3 regions of the Frankia sp. Hr75.2 genome follow, and region 1 is predicted to be linked to each of the others. Evidence: predicted binding sites of a transcription regulator. Region 1 holds the regulator's gene; each other region holds the start of a gene.
The links. Region 1 encodes LexA, which represses DNA repair genes until DNA is damaged. Its sites were predicted from a motif close to CGAACNNNNGTTCG; they were not measured.
Positions count from the first base shown of each region.

Region 2: ruvC (crossover junction endodeoxyribonuclease RuvC) is a predicted target of LexA. The motif match lies at 1,671-1,684, and genes of this name have one in related genera.
Region 3: AC559T_RS05305 (DUF222 domain-containing protein) is a predicted target of LexA. The motif match lies at 2,029-2,042, and genes of this name have one in related genera.

Region 1 covers NZ_CASGGV010000303.1:32,217-35,487, forward strand. The annotation lists gene AC559T_RS25120 (LysM peptidoglycan-binding domain-containing protein) at 356-601, opposite strand; gene lexA (transcriptional repressor LexA) at 1,523-2,275, shown strand; gene hflX (GTPase HflX) at 2,391-3,271, opposite strand, start outside.
Region 2 covers NZ_CASGGV010000288.1:139,230-142,500, forward strand. The annotation lists gene pdxS (pyridoxal 5'-phosphate synthase lyase subunit PdxS) at 1-231, shown strand, start outside; gene pdxT (pyridoxal 5'-phosphate synthase glutaminase subunit PdxT) at 228-839, shown strand; gene AC559T_RS20775 (YebC/PmpR family DNA-binding transcriptional regulator) at 836-1,591, shown strand; gene ruvC (crossover junction endodeoxyribonuclease RuvC) at 1,707-2,243, shown strand; gene ruvA (Holliday junction branch migration protein RuvA) at 2,240-2,944, shown strand; gene ruvB (Holliday junction branch migration DNA helicase RuvB) at 2,976-3,271, shown strand, end outside.
Region 3 covers NZ_CASGGV010000044.1:109,596-112,866, forward strand. The annotation lists gene AC559T_RS05300 (acyl-CoA carboxylase subunit beta) at 1-1,117, shown strand, start outside; gene AC559T_RS05305 (DUF222 domain-containing protein) at 1,352-1,861, opposite strand; gene AC559T_RS05310 (MFS transporter) at 2,210-3,271, shown strand, end outside.

The sequences.
Region 1 (3,271 bases):
GCCGCCCGCGGGGTGCGTCCGACTGGGTTCCGTCACCTCGACCGGCGGCCCTGCGGACAGACGGTCAAGGCCCTGTGGATTACCTGTGTAACAACCTGTGGATGACTTGCGGTGCTGCAACTACAAGATGTTGTGTCCACCGTAGCGCACACCCCCGACAGATCCGACACCGGCCCCTCCGGCGCATGTGGTCCTCAGGTGTGTTCTCGCCAGCCCGCGCCGGGGCCACGACAGGCGGTGACACCAGCCGGACGTGCCCTCGGTGGGGCAGCCGCAACACCTGACGCACCGAAAGCCCCGGGCATGCCGGGCCGCCGAGCTATCGGGGCGTCGGGGCCGCAGCAGGAAAGCCGGGTCAGGGGAGCCGGAGCTCCTGACCGGGCATGAGCGTCACCGTGTCGAGGCCGTTCAGGGTCATGAGCCCGCGGACGGTGTCGCGGGCGTCGGCCTCGGGGGCGGCCTCGTGGGCGATCTCCCAGAGTGTCTCCCCGGACCGCACGACGTGCGTCCGGTAGCTCACCGGGACGCCGGTGAACGCCTGTGACGCCGTCACCAGCACCAACGAGAAGACAAGGCCGAGGAGCGTGCTCGCCAGCGCCACCACGACGATGCGGCCGCGCCTGGTCAGCCGCAGCGGCGGCCGCGCACCCGACCTCCCCCGCCCACCGGCCCGCGACCGGGACCCGGCCCGAGGTCGAGGTCGAGCCTCAGGCCGGGCGTGGGGCTGAGGCCGGGGACGCTGGGGCTGGGACTGCCCACTCGGCCCAGGACGCGGCCCGGGCGCCGCGGCGGCCGACCCGGCCGCGACCAGCCCGACGGCTGCCTCACGCCACCACATGCCGGGCATCTCGATGACGGACGCCCCGGATCGCCGCTCACCGCCCCGCCTGGACTCACCGGGCGGCACCGTGGCGGCCGGAGCAGCCCCCGAGAGACCACATCGGGCGCCACGAGAGCGAACCGGGCGCCCTACCGGCACGCGGCCCATGCCGCGCACCGCCACCCCCCGCACCCCGCGGCCACGGACGGCGACTCCGCCCACCGCGGCTCCACGCACGCCGCGTGCCCCCCGCGCACCCGTCGCGACCTGCGCACCCTGCCGCAGCGCGCAGCTGCGGGACACCGGGTGACCCCGCCGAACTGACGCATTCCCACCGGCCGCACCGCCACCGTCGGTCATGCCAACCTCCCAGGCGCGAACACTCGTTCGATCGAACGCCTGAGCGATTCTTACACGGCCGCCACGCACACTTCCCCCGACACGCTCGAACAGACGTTTGAGATTCGGCGACCGGCCGACTACCGTCAAGGACGATCAGTTGTGGACGATCGTGCGAGATGAACCGAGCACGAAGGACCCTGCCAAACCGATCAGCCGAACCGATCAAAAGTTACTAATCGGACAAAGCATTGGAACGACCGGGTGGGTGTTGGCGGAGCCGGGCCGTCGACCACCCGGTCCTTGGCAGCCGCCGGTGGCACCATCCGCCGCGCGGAAGCATCGACAGGAGAGCGGTAAGCGATGACCAGCCAGGAACGGGGTACCCGCCGAGGTGACACCCGTGGCAACGTCCGGGATTTTCCCGACAGCCCCGCGGACGCCTCGGGCCTGACGCAGCGGCAGAAGAAGGTGCTCGAGGTCATCCGGTCCGCGGTGGAGCGGCGTGGATACCCGCCGAGCGTCCGGGAGATCGGCGAGGCTGTCGGCCTGACCAGCACCAGCAGCGTGGCACACCAGCTCAAGGTGCTGCAGGAGAAGGGGTTCCTCCGGCGCGACCCGAACCGGCCGCGGGCGATGGAGGTGCTTCCGATCGGCGGCGCGAAGGCCGGCGGGCGTTCCCGCGCGGGTGCCGCGGCGGCGGCCGGCGCACCCGCCGAGACCACGGCGCTGGAGGCCGGCACGCCCACCTACGTCCCCCTGGTGGGGCGGATCGCCGCCGGTGGGCCGATCCTCGCCGAGCAGGCGATCGAGGACGTCTACCCGCTGCCGAAGGAGATCGTCGGCGAGGGAACTCTGTTCCTGCTCAAGGTGGTCGGCCAGTCGATGATCAATGCCGCCATCTGTGACGGCGACTTCGTCGTCGTCCGGCAGCAGCCGGTGGCGGACAACGGCGAGATCGTCGCGGCGATGATCGATGGGGAGGCCACGGTCAAGCGGTTCCGGCAGCGCGACGGCCGGGTGTGGCTGGCGCCGGAGAACCCGGCCTTCTCCGACATCCCGGCCGAGGACGCGACCATCCTCGGCCGCATCGTGGCGGTGATGCGCCGGGTCTGATCCCCGGCACGCGGCCGGCACCGGGCAGGCCAGGCACCGGTCAGACGTCAGGCGTCTGACCGGTGCGGTGTTCAGCTCGCGGTGTTCCGTCGGGGCTGGTGTTCAGGCAGGGCCGTCAGGCGCGGAACGGCTCCAGCTCGGCGGCCAGGCCCACGGGCACGCGCGCGGCGACCTCGGTGCCCTTGCCGGTGTGCTCAACTCGAAGCACCTCGCCGATCTGGTGGATGCGGGAGACGAGATCGCCCCGGGTGTAGGGCACCAGCAGGGACATCTCGACCTCCGGGTGCGGTATCCGCGCCGAGAGCGCCTCCACCAGCTCCTGCAGCCCCGCCCCGGACCGCGCCGAGACGAAGATGGCGTCCGGCACCGCCTGACGCAGGACGGCGAGCGTGGTCGGGTCGACCGCGTCCACCTTGTTGACCACGATGAGCTCGGGCACCCCGGCCGCGTCGATCTCGGCGAGCACCTCGCGCACGGCCGAGATCTGCCCCATCGGGTCCGGGGCCGAACCGTCGACGACGTGCAGGACGAGGTCGGCGTCCACCACCTCCTCGAGCGTCGAGCGGAACGCCTCGACGATCTGGTGCGGCAGGTGGCGCACGAAGCCGACCGTGTCGGCCAGGGTGAAGATCCGGCCGTCGGGCAGCGTGGCCCGGCGCACCGTCGGGTCGAGGGTCGCGAACAGCGCGTCCTCGACCAGTACGCCCGCCCCGGTCAGTCGGTTGAGCAGCGACGACTTGCCGGCGTTGGTGTAGCCGGCGATCGCGACGGCGGGAACGGCACCGCGGCGGCGTGACGACCTCTTGGTCGCCCGGACGGTGGCCATCCCGGTGAGCTCTCGGCGCAGCTTGGTGATGCGCGCGCGCAGCCGGCGACGGTCCGTCTCGATCTTCGTCTCACCGGGGCCACGGGTACCGATCGGCGCCCGGCCGCCGCTGGCGGCCTGCCGGGACATCGACTCACCCCAGCCGCGCAGCCTCGGCAGCATGTACTGCA
Region 2 (3,271 bases), on a different contig from region 1:
GCCGACGCGGCGCTGATGATGCAGCTCGGCGCGGACGGCGTGTTCGTCGGCTCCGGCATCTTCAAGTCCGGCGACCCGGCGCGGCGCGCCCGGGCGATCGTCGAGGCCACGACCATGTACAACGACCCCGGCGTGCTGGCGAAGGTGTCGCGCGGCCTCGGTGAGGCCATGGTCGGCATCAACGTCGGCGAGCTCCCGCCCGAGGCGCGCTTCGCCGCCCGCGGCTGGTGAGCGTCCCGCGGATCGGCGTCCTGGCGCTGCAGGGCGATGTGCGCGAGCACGTCCGCGCCCTGCGCGAGGCCGGAGCCGACGCCGGTGAGGTGCGCCGGGCCGGTGAGCTCGCCGAGCTGGACGGCCTGGTCCTGCCCGGTGGCGAGTCCACTACGATCGGGCGGTTGCTGCGCGTGTTCGACCTGCTCGAACCGCTGCGGGCCGCCGTGGCCGGTGGTCTGCCGGTGTTCGGCTCGTGCGCGGGCATGATCCTGCTCGCGCAGGACGTGATCGACGGCCGCCCGGGCCAGCCGCTCATCGGTGGGCTCGACGTGGTCGTCCGGCGCAACGCATTCGGCCGCCAGGTGGAGTCGTTCGAGACCGACCTGGTGGTGGACGGCGTCGACGGGCCGGCGGTGCACGCCGTCTTCATCCGGGCACCGTGGGTAGAAAAGGCGGGGGACGGCGTCGAGGTACTGGCCCGGGTCGCCGACCGGCCGGTCGCGGTCCGGCAGGGGCCGCTGCTGGCCACGTCGTTCCATCCTGAACTGACGGGGGACATCCGGGTGCACCGGCTGTTCGTGGAGATCGTCCGATCCGAGCTCGGGCTCAAGAGGGGCAGGTCATGAGCGGTCACTCCAAGTGGGCGACCACCAAGCACAAGAAGGCGGTCGTCGACGCACGCCGGGGCAAGCTGTTCGCCAAGCTGGTCAAGACCGTCGAGGTCGCGGCCAAGACGGGCGGCGGCGACCCGGCCGGCAACCCGACGCTGGCGGACGCGATCGCCAAGGCGAAGTCCCAGTCGGTGCCGAACGACAACATCGACCGGGCCATCAAGCGGGGCTCCGGCGAACTCGCCGGCGGGGTGAGCTACGAGTCGGTCACCTACGAGGCCTACGGGCCGAGCGGGGTCGCCGTGCTCGTCGAGTGCCTCACCGACAACCGCAACCGGGCCGCCTCCGACGTCCGGGTCGCGATCACCCGCAACGGCGGCACCCCGGCCGACCCGGGCTCGGTGTCGTACCTGTTCAACCGCAAGGGCGTCATCCTGATCGACAAGACGCCCGACCTCACCGAGGACGACATCCTCCTGGCCGTGCTGGACGCCGGGGCGGAGGAGGTCAACGACGTCGGGGAGGCGTTCGAGGTCGTCTCCGAGGCCACCGACCTGCACGCCGTGCGGGTGGCGGCGGCGGAGGCCGACCTGACGGTCGCCTCGGCGGACATCTCCTGGCTGCCCTCGGTGAGCGTCCCGCTCGACGCGGAGCCGGCCCGGAAGGTCCTCAAGCTGGTCGAGGCGCTCGAGGATCTCGACGACGTCCAGAACGTCTGGTTCAACGCGGACATCTCCGACGACGTGATGGAGCTCGTCTCCAGCTGAGCCCGCGCCGTCCGGGTACTGCCGGGCGGTCGCCTGTTCGGCGTGTCGTGGATGTCGGTGTTGCCCCGGCCACTAGGATCGAACGGATGTTCGTCAGTGTGGTCGGGAGGGCTCGGTGCGTGTACTCGGAGTCGACCCGGGGCTGACCCGCTGCGGCCTCGGGGTGGTCGACGGCGGCCCCGGCCGCCGGGCCAGCCTGGTCGAGGTCGGCGTGGTGCGCACGCCTGCCTCGGACGAGGTGGCCGACCGGCTGCGGGCCGTCTTCGAGGGCGTGGACGAGTGGCTGGACCGGGTCCGCCCGGACGCGGTCGCGGTCGAGAAGGTTTTCAGCCAGGCCAACGTGCGCACGGTGATGGGCACCGCGCAGGCCGGCGCGGTGGCCATCGTCGCCGCGGCCCGGCGCGGGCTGCCGATCGGTCTGTACACGCCGAGCGAGGTCAAGGCCGCCGTCACCGGCAGCGGGCGCGCGGACAAGGCCCAGGTGGGGTTCATGGTGACGAAGCTGCTGGATCTTCCGGAGGCGCCGCGCCCGGCGGACGCCGCCGACGCGCTCGCCCTGGCCCTGTGCCATCTGTGGCGCGGGCCGGCACTGGCCCGGATGCGCGCCGCGACCCCCGCGCGGAGCCCGGGCGTGCCGGGTGGCCGGCGATGATCGCGTCGGTCAGCGGCACGGTGGAGGTGCTCTCGCCCGGCTCGGCGGTCGTCGACGTCGGCGGCGTCGGCGTCCTGGTGTGGTGCACGCCGTCGACGCTGGCCCGGCTGCGGGTCGGCGAGCGCGCGCGGTTGGCGACGACCCTCGTCGTCCGGGAGACCGAGCTGACGCTGTACGGGTTCCGCGACGCCGACGAGCGGGACGTCTTCGAGATCCTGCAGGGCGCGGCCGGGGTGGGGCCCAGGCTCGCCCAGGCTGTCCTCGGCGTGCACAGCCCGGACGTCATCCGTCGGGCTGTCGCGGAGGAGGACCTGGCCACGCTCACCAAGGTGCCGGGCATCGGCCGCAAGAGCGCCCAGCGCATCGTGCTCGACCTGCGGGACAGGCTCGGCCCGCCGTCATCCCCGGTCCCGCCGCCGCGCGCCGCGGCGCCGCCGCCGGCCGCCGCGGATCCGCGTCTCGGCGCCGCGGGCGAGCAGGTCCGGGACGCGCTGGTCGGCCTCGGTTACTCCGCGAAGGAGGCGCTGGACGCGGTGGTTGCGGCTCGGACGGCGCTGCACGGCCCCGGCGACGGTGCGGCCGTGACCGACGGCGGTGACGGCGTGACGGGTGACGGCGCGGCGGGCGGCGCGGACCCCGCCGGTCCGGTCGACCCCGCGGCGCTGCTGCGGGCGAGCCTCGCCGTGCTGCGGCCGCGATGACGCCCCGGATGACGACGCCCTGGAGGTCGCCGTGAGCGGCGAGGGCCTGGTCTCGGCGGCGGCGGCCCCCGAGGAGCAGGCGTTCGAGGCCGGCCTGCGCCCGAAGAACCTGGACGAGTTCGTCGGCCAGCGCAAGGTGCGGGAGCAGCTTTCGATCATGCTCGAGGGGGCGCGCGGCCGCGGCCGCCCGCCTGACCACGTGCTCCTGTCCGGTCCACCCGGGCTGGGTAAGACAAGCCTGGCGATGATCATCGCCGAGGAGCTCGGCGTGCCGCTGCGGATGACCAGCGGCCCGGCGATCGAGCGGGCCGGTGACCTGGTGGCGAT
Region 3 (3,271 bases), on a different contig from region 1:
CCTGCAGGAGGGTGTGGCCTCGCTCGACGGCGTCGGCCGGGTGTTCGCGGCGACGGTCCGCGCCTCGGGACGGGTGCCACAGATCTCGCTGGTCCTCGGGGCCGCGGCCGGCGGCGCCGCCTACGGCCCGGCGCTCACCGACCTGGTCATCACCGGGCCCGACGCGAAGGTCTTCGTCACCGGCCCGGACGTCGTCCGCTCGGTGACCGGCGAGGAGTGCACGGCCGACAGCCTCGGCGGCCCCGAGGTCCACTCGACCCGCAGCGGAGTCGTCCACCTCGCCTGCGACACCGACGACGCCGCGTTCGACCGGACCCGCGCGATCACCGCGCTGCTGGCCGACCAGGGCTCCGTCGGCCACGTCGCCGAGCGTGAGCTCGGCGATCTGCTGCCGGAGAACCCCCGCCGCGCCTACGACGTGCGACCGCTCGTCGCCGGCCTGCTCGACGACGAGGTCGTCGAGCTGCACCCCAAGTGGGCTCGCAACATCGTCACGGCCCTCGGCCGCCTCGGCGGGCGGACGGTCGGCGTGGTGGCGAACAACCCGCTGCGCCGCGGTGGCTGCCTCGACGCGCTCTCGGCGGAGAAGGCCTCGCGGTTCGTGCGGATGTGCGACTCGTTCGGGGTCCCGCTCGTGGTGCTCGTCGACGTCCCCGGCTACCTGCCCGGCGTGGGCCAGGAGTGGGAGGGTGTGGTCCGGCGCGGCGCGAAACTGCTCTACGCCTTCTCCGAGTGCACCGTGCCCCGGGTCACCGTCGTCACCCGCAAGGCCTACGGCGGCGCGTACATCGCGATGAACGCCCGCTGCCTGGGCGCGACCGCGGTCTACGCGTGGCCGACCGCGCAGCTCGCGGTCATGGGGGCGGAGGCCGCGGTCGGCATCCTGCACCGCCGGCAGCTGGCCGAGGTGCCCGCCCAGCGCCGCCCGGACGTGATGGCCGAACTGGCCGAGGAGCACGTCCGCACCGTCGGCGGGATCGACCGCGCGGTGGAGCTGGGCGTGGTGGACGCGGTCGTCACACCCGCGACGACCCGCGGGGCGGTCGCGGCCGCGCTCGCCGACGCGGTCGCCGCGGCCCGGGTGGACAAGAACGTTCACGGCAACATCCCTCTGTAGTTCCTCCCGCTCCGCCCGGCCCGCCGGCCGGGGCGCCGGCCCTCGACGGCTCCGGCCCTCGACGGTGCTGGACTTCAGCGGCGCTGGACTTCGAGACGTGGCGGCCGGGCGAGTCTCTGGACTCCCCCGGCCGCCACGTCTCATCTCGGGGCTGTCGCCCTCCGGCCCGTGCTCCCGGGCCTCGCCACCGGACGCCGTCGCGGCCCACCGGGCCCGCCCGGCGCAGTGGGCCCGTCACGACCCAGGGGGCTCAGACCCGCCCGGGAGACGTGGGCTCTCCGACTCGGCCAGGCGGATCCACGTCCGGACGACGTTGCCCATCTGACGGGGGTTCATCCACAGGGCCGCGCGGGCGAAGATCGGGTCGGCGCTGCGCGCGAGCTCGCCGCGCGCGGCCTCCAGCGCGGGGGCGATGGCGCGGACGTGGTCGAAGCTGATCGTGCCCGTCCGGAAGGCCTCCGCGGTCACCGGCAGGGATCGCAGCGCGCGCGCCACCGTAAGCGCCGAGGTCGTCGTGGGGTGGACAAGCCTGCACTCCCGGCGCAGCCAGGCGGCCGCCGACCGGGCACCGTCGAGGTTCCACAGCTCGCGCCGGTCGAACTCCGCGAGCAGACGGACCCAGCAGGCGTCGGTGGCGTCGACGAGCCGGCGCACGTCCATCACCAGCAGGGCGAGCTCGGCGTCCGGCACCTCTCCGGGATCCACGGCCGCCAGCCGGGCCACCTGCGCGTCGAGATCCTTCACAGCCGCCTCCTTGTCCGACACCCGCACTCCACTCACTGAACGCCCCGTGTGCGGCGCCACCCCACGCGCCCGCCACCTCCGCAGGCCCTGCCGACGGGGCCTGCCCTACCGGCGGCCCCTGCCCCGCCTGCGGGCAGCGCCTGCCCACCCGGCCACACCGAGACTGTCGAACACATGTTCGAATGCTAGGGCATCATCACCCGGCCACCAAGCCGCGGCCCGGATACATGACCGATCCGCGACCCCGAGCCACCCTGCTCCACCCTCGTTCCCACCCGCCCACGAAATACTTAGCTGCGCGAAATAAATATCGGCCGGGGCGTGTTGTGAACCTCGGAGGTGCACCGCATGAGTCGTTCGGACCAGGTCACGTCGAGGACGAGCGCAGGAGGCGCGGAGGAGGCAGGCACCCGGGCGCTGTCGTCCACAGGCACCTTCGCCGCCCTACAGGTACCGAACTTCCGCCTCTTCCTCGGCGGTCAGGTGGTCTCGCTCTGCGGGACCTGGATGCAGATGATCGCCCTGGGCTGGCTGGTGCTGTCGCTCGGCGCGTCCGGCACCGAACTCGGGCTCGTCACCGCGGCCCAGTTCCTGCCCGTGCTGCTGTTCGGCGCCTACGGCGGGCTGATCGCCGACCGCTCGAACACCCGCAGGCTCCTGATCACCACCCAGATCATTCTCGGTTCCCTCGCCGTCCTGCTCGGCGTCCTGGACCTGACGGGCACGGCCCAGCTGTGGATGGTCGCCGCCGTCGCGGCGGCGATCGGGATGACCAGCGCGGTGGACAACCCGGCGCGGCAGAGCTTCGTCCAGGAGATGGTGGGGTCGGAGTTCCTGCCCAACGCCGTCACGCTGAACTCGGTGACCATGAACGCGGCCCGGGTCGTCGGGCCGGGCATCGCCGGCATCCTCATCAGCCTGGTCGGCACCAGCGGCTGTTTCCTGCTGAACGGCGCCTCGTTCGTCGCCGTGGTCATCGCGCTGCAGCGGATCGACACCGCGGCGCTGGTGCGCCGACGTCCCGTGCCGCGGGCACCGGGGCAGGTGCGCTCCGGGCTCGCCTACGCGATGCGGACGCCGAGCCTGCGGATCCCGCTGCTCATGATGGCCGTGATCGGAGCGTTGTCCTACGAGTTCCAGGTCGTGCTGCCGCTCGTGGCACGTGAGACCTTTGACGGGTCGGCCGCGACGTACAGCCTTCTCACCGGCGCGATGGGTGCGGGGGCCGTGGCCGGTGGCCTGGTCGTCGCCCGGCACCGGCGGGTGGGGATCCCGGCCCTGACGGTCACCTCCGGGGTGTTCGGCGTGGTCACCCTGGTAGCAGCCGCGGCCCCGGTGCTGGCGCTGGAGGTCGCCGCGCTCGTGGTGGTCGGCGCGGCGAGCGTCGCGTTCATCTCCACCGGCAACGCG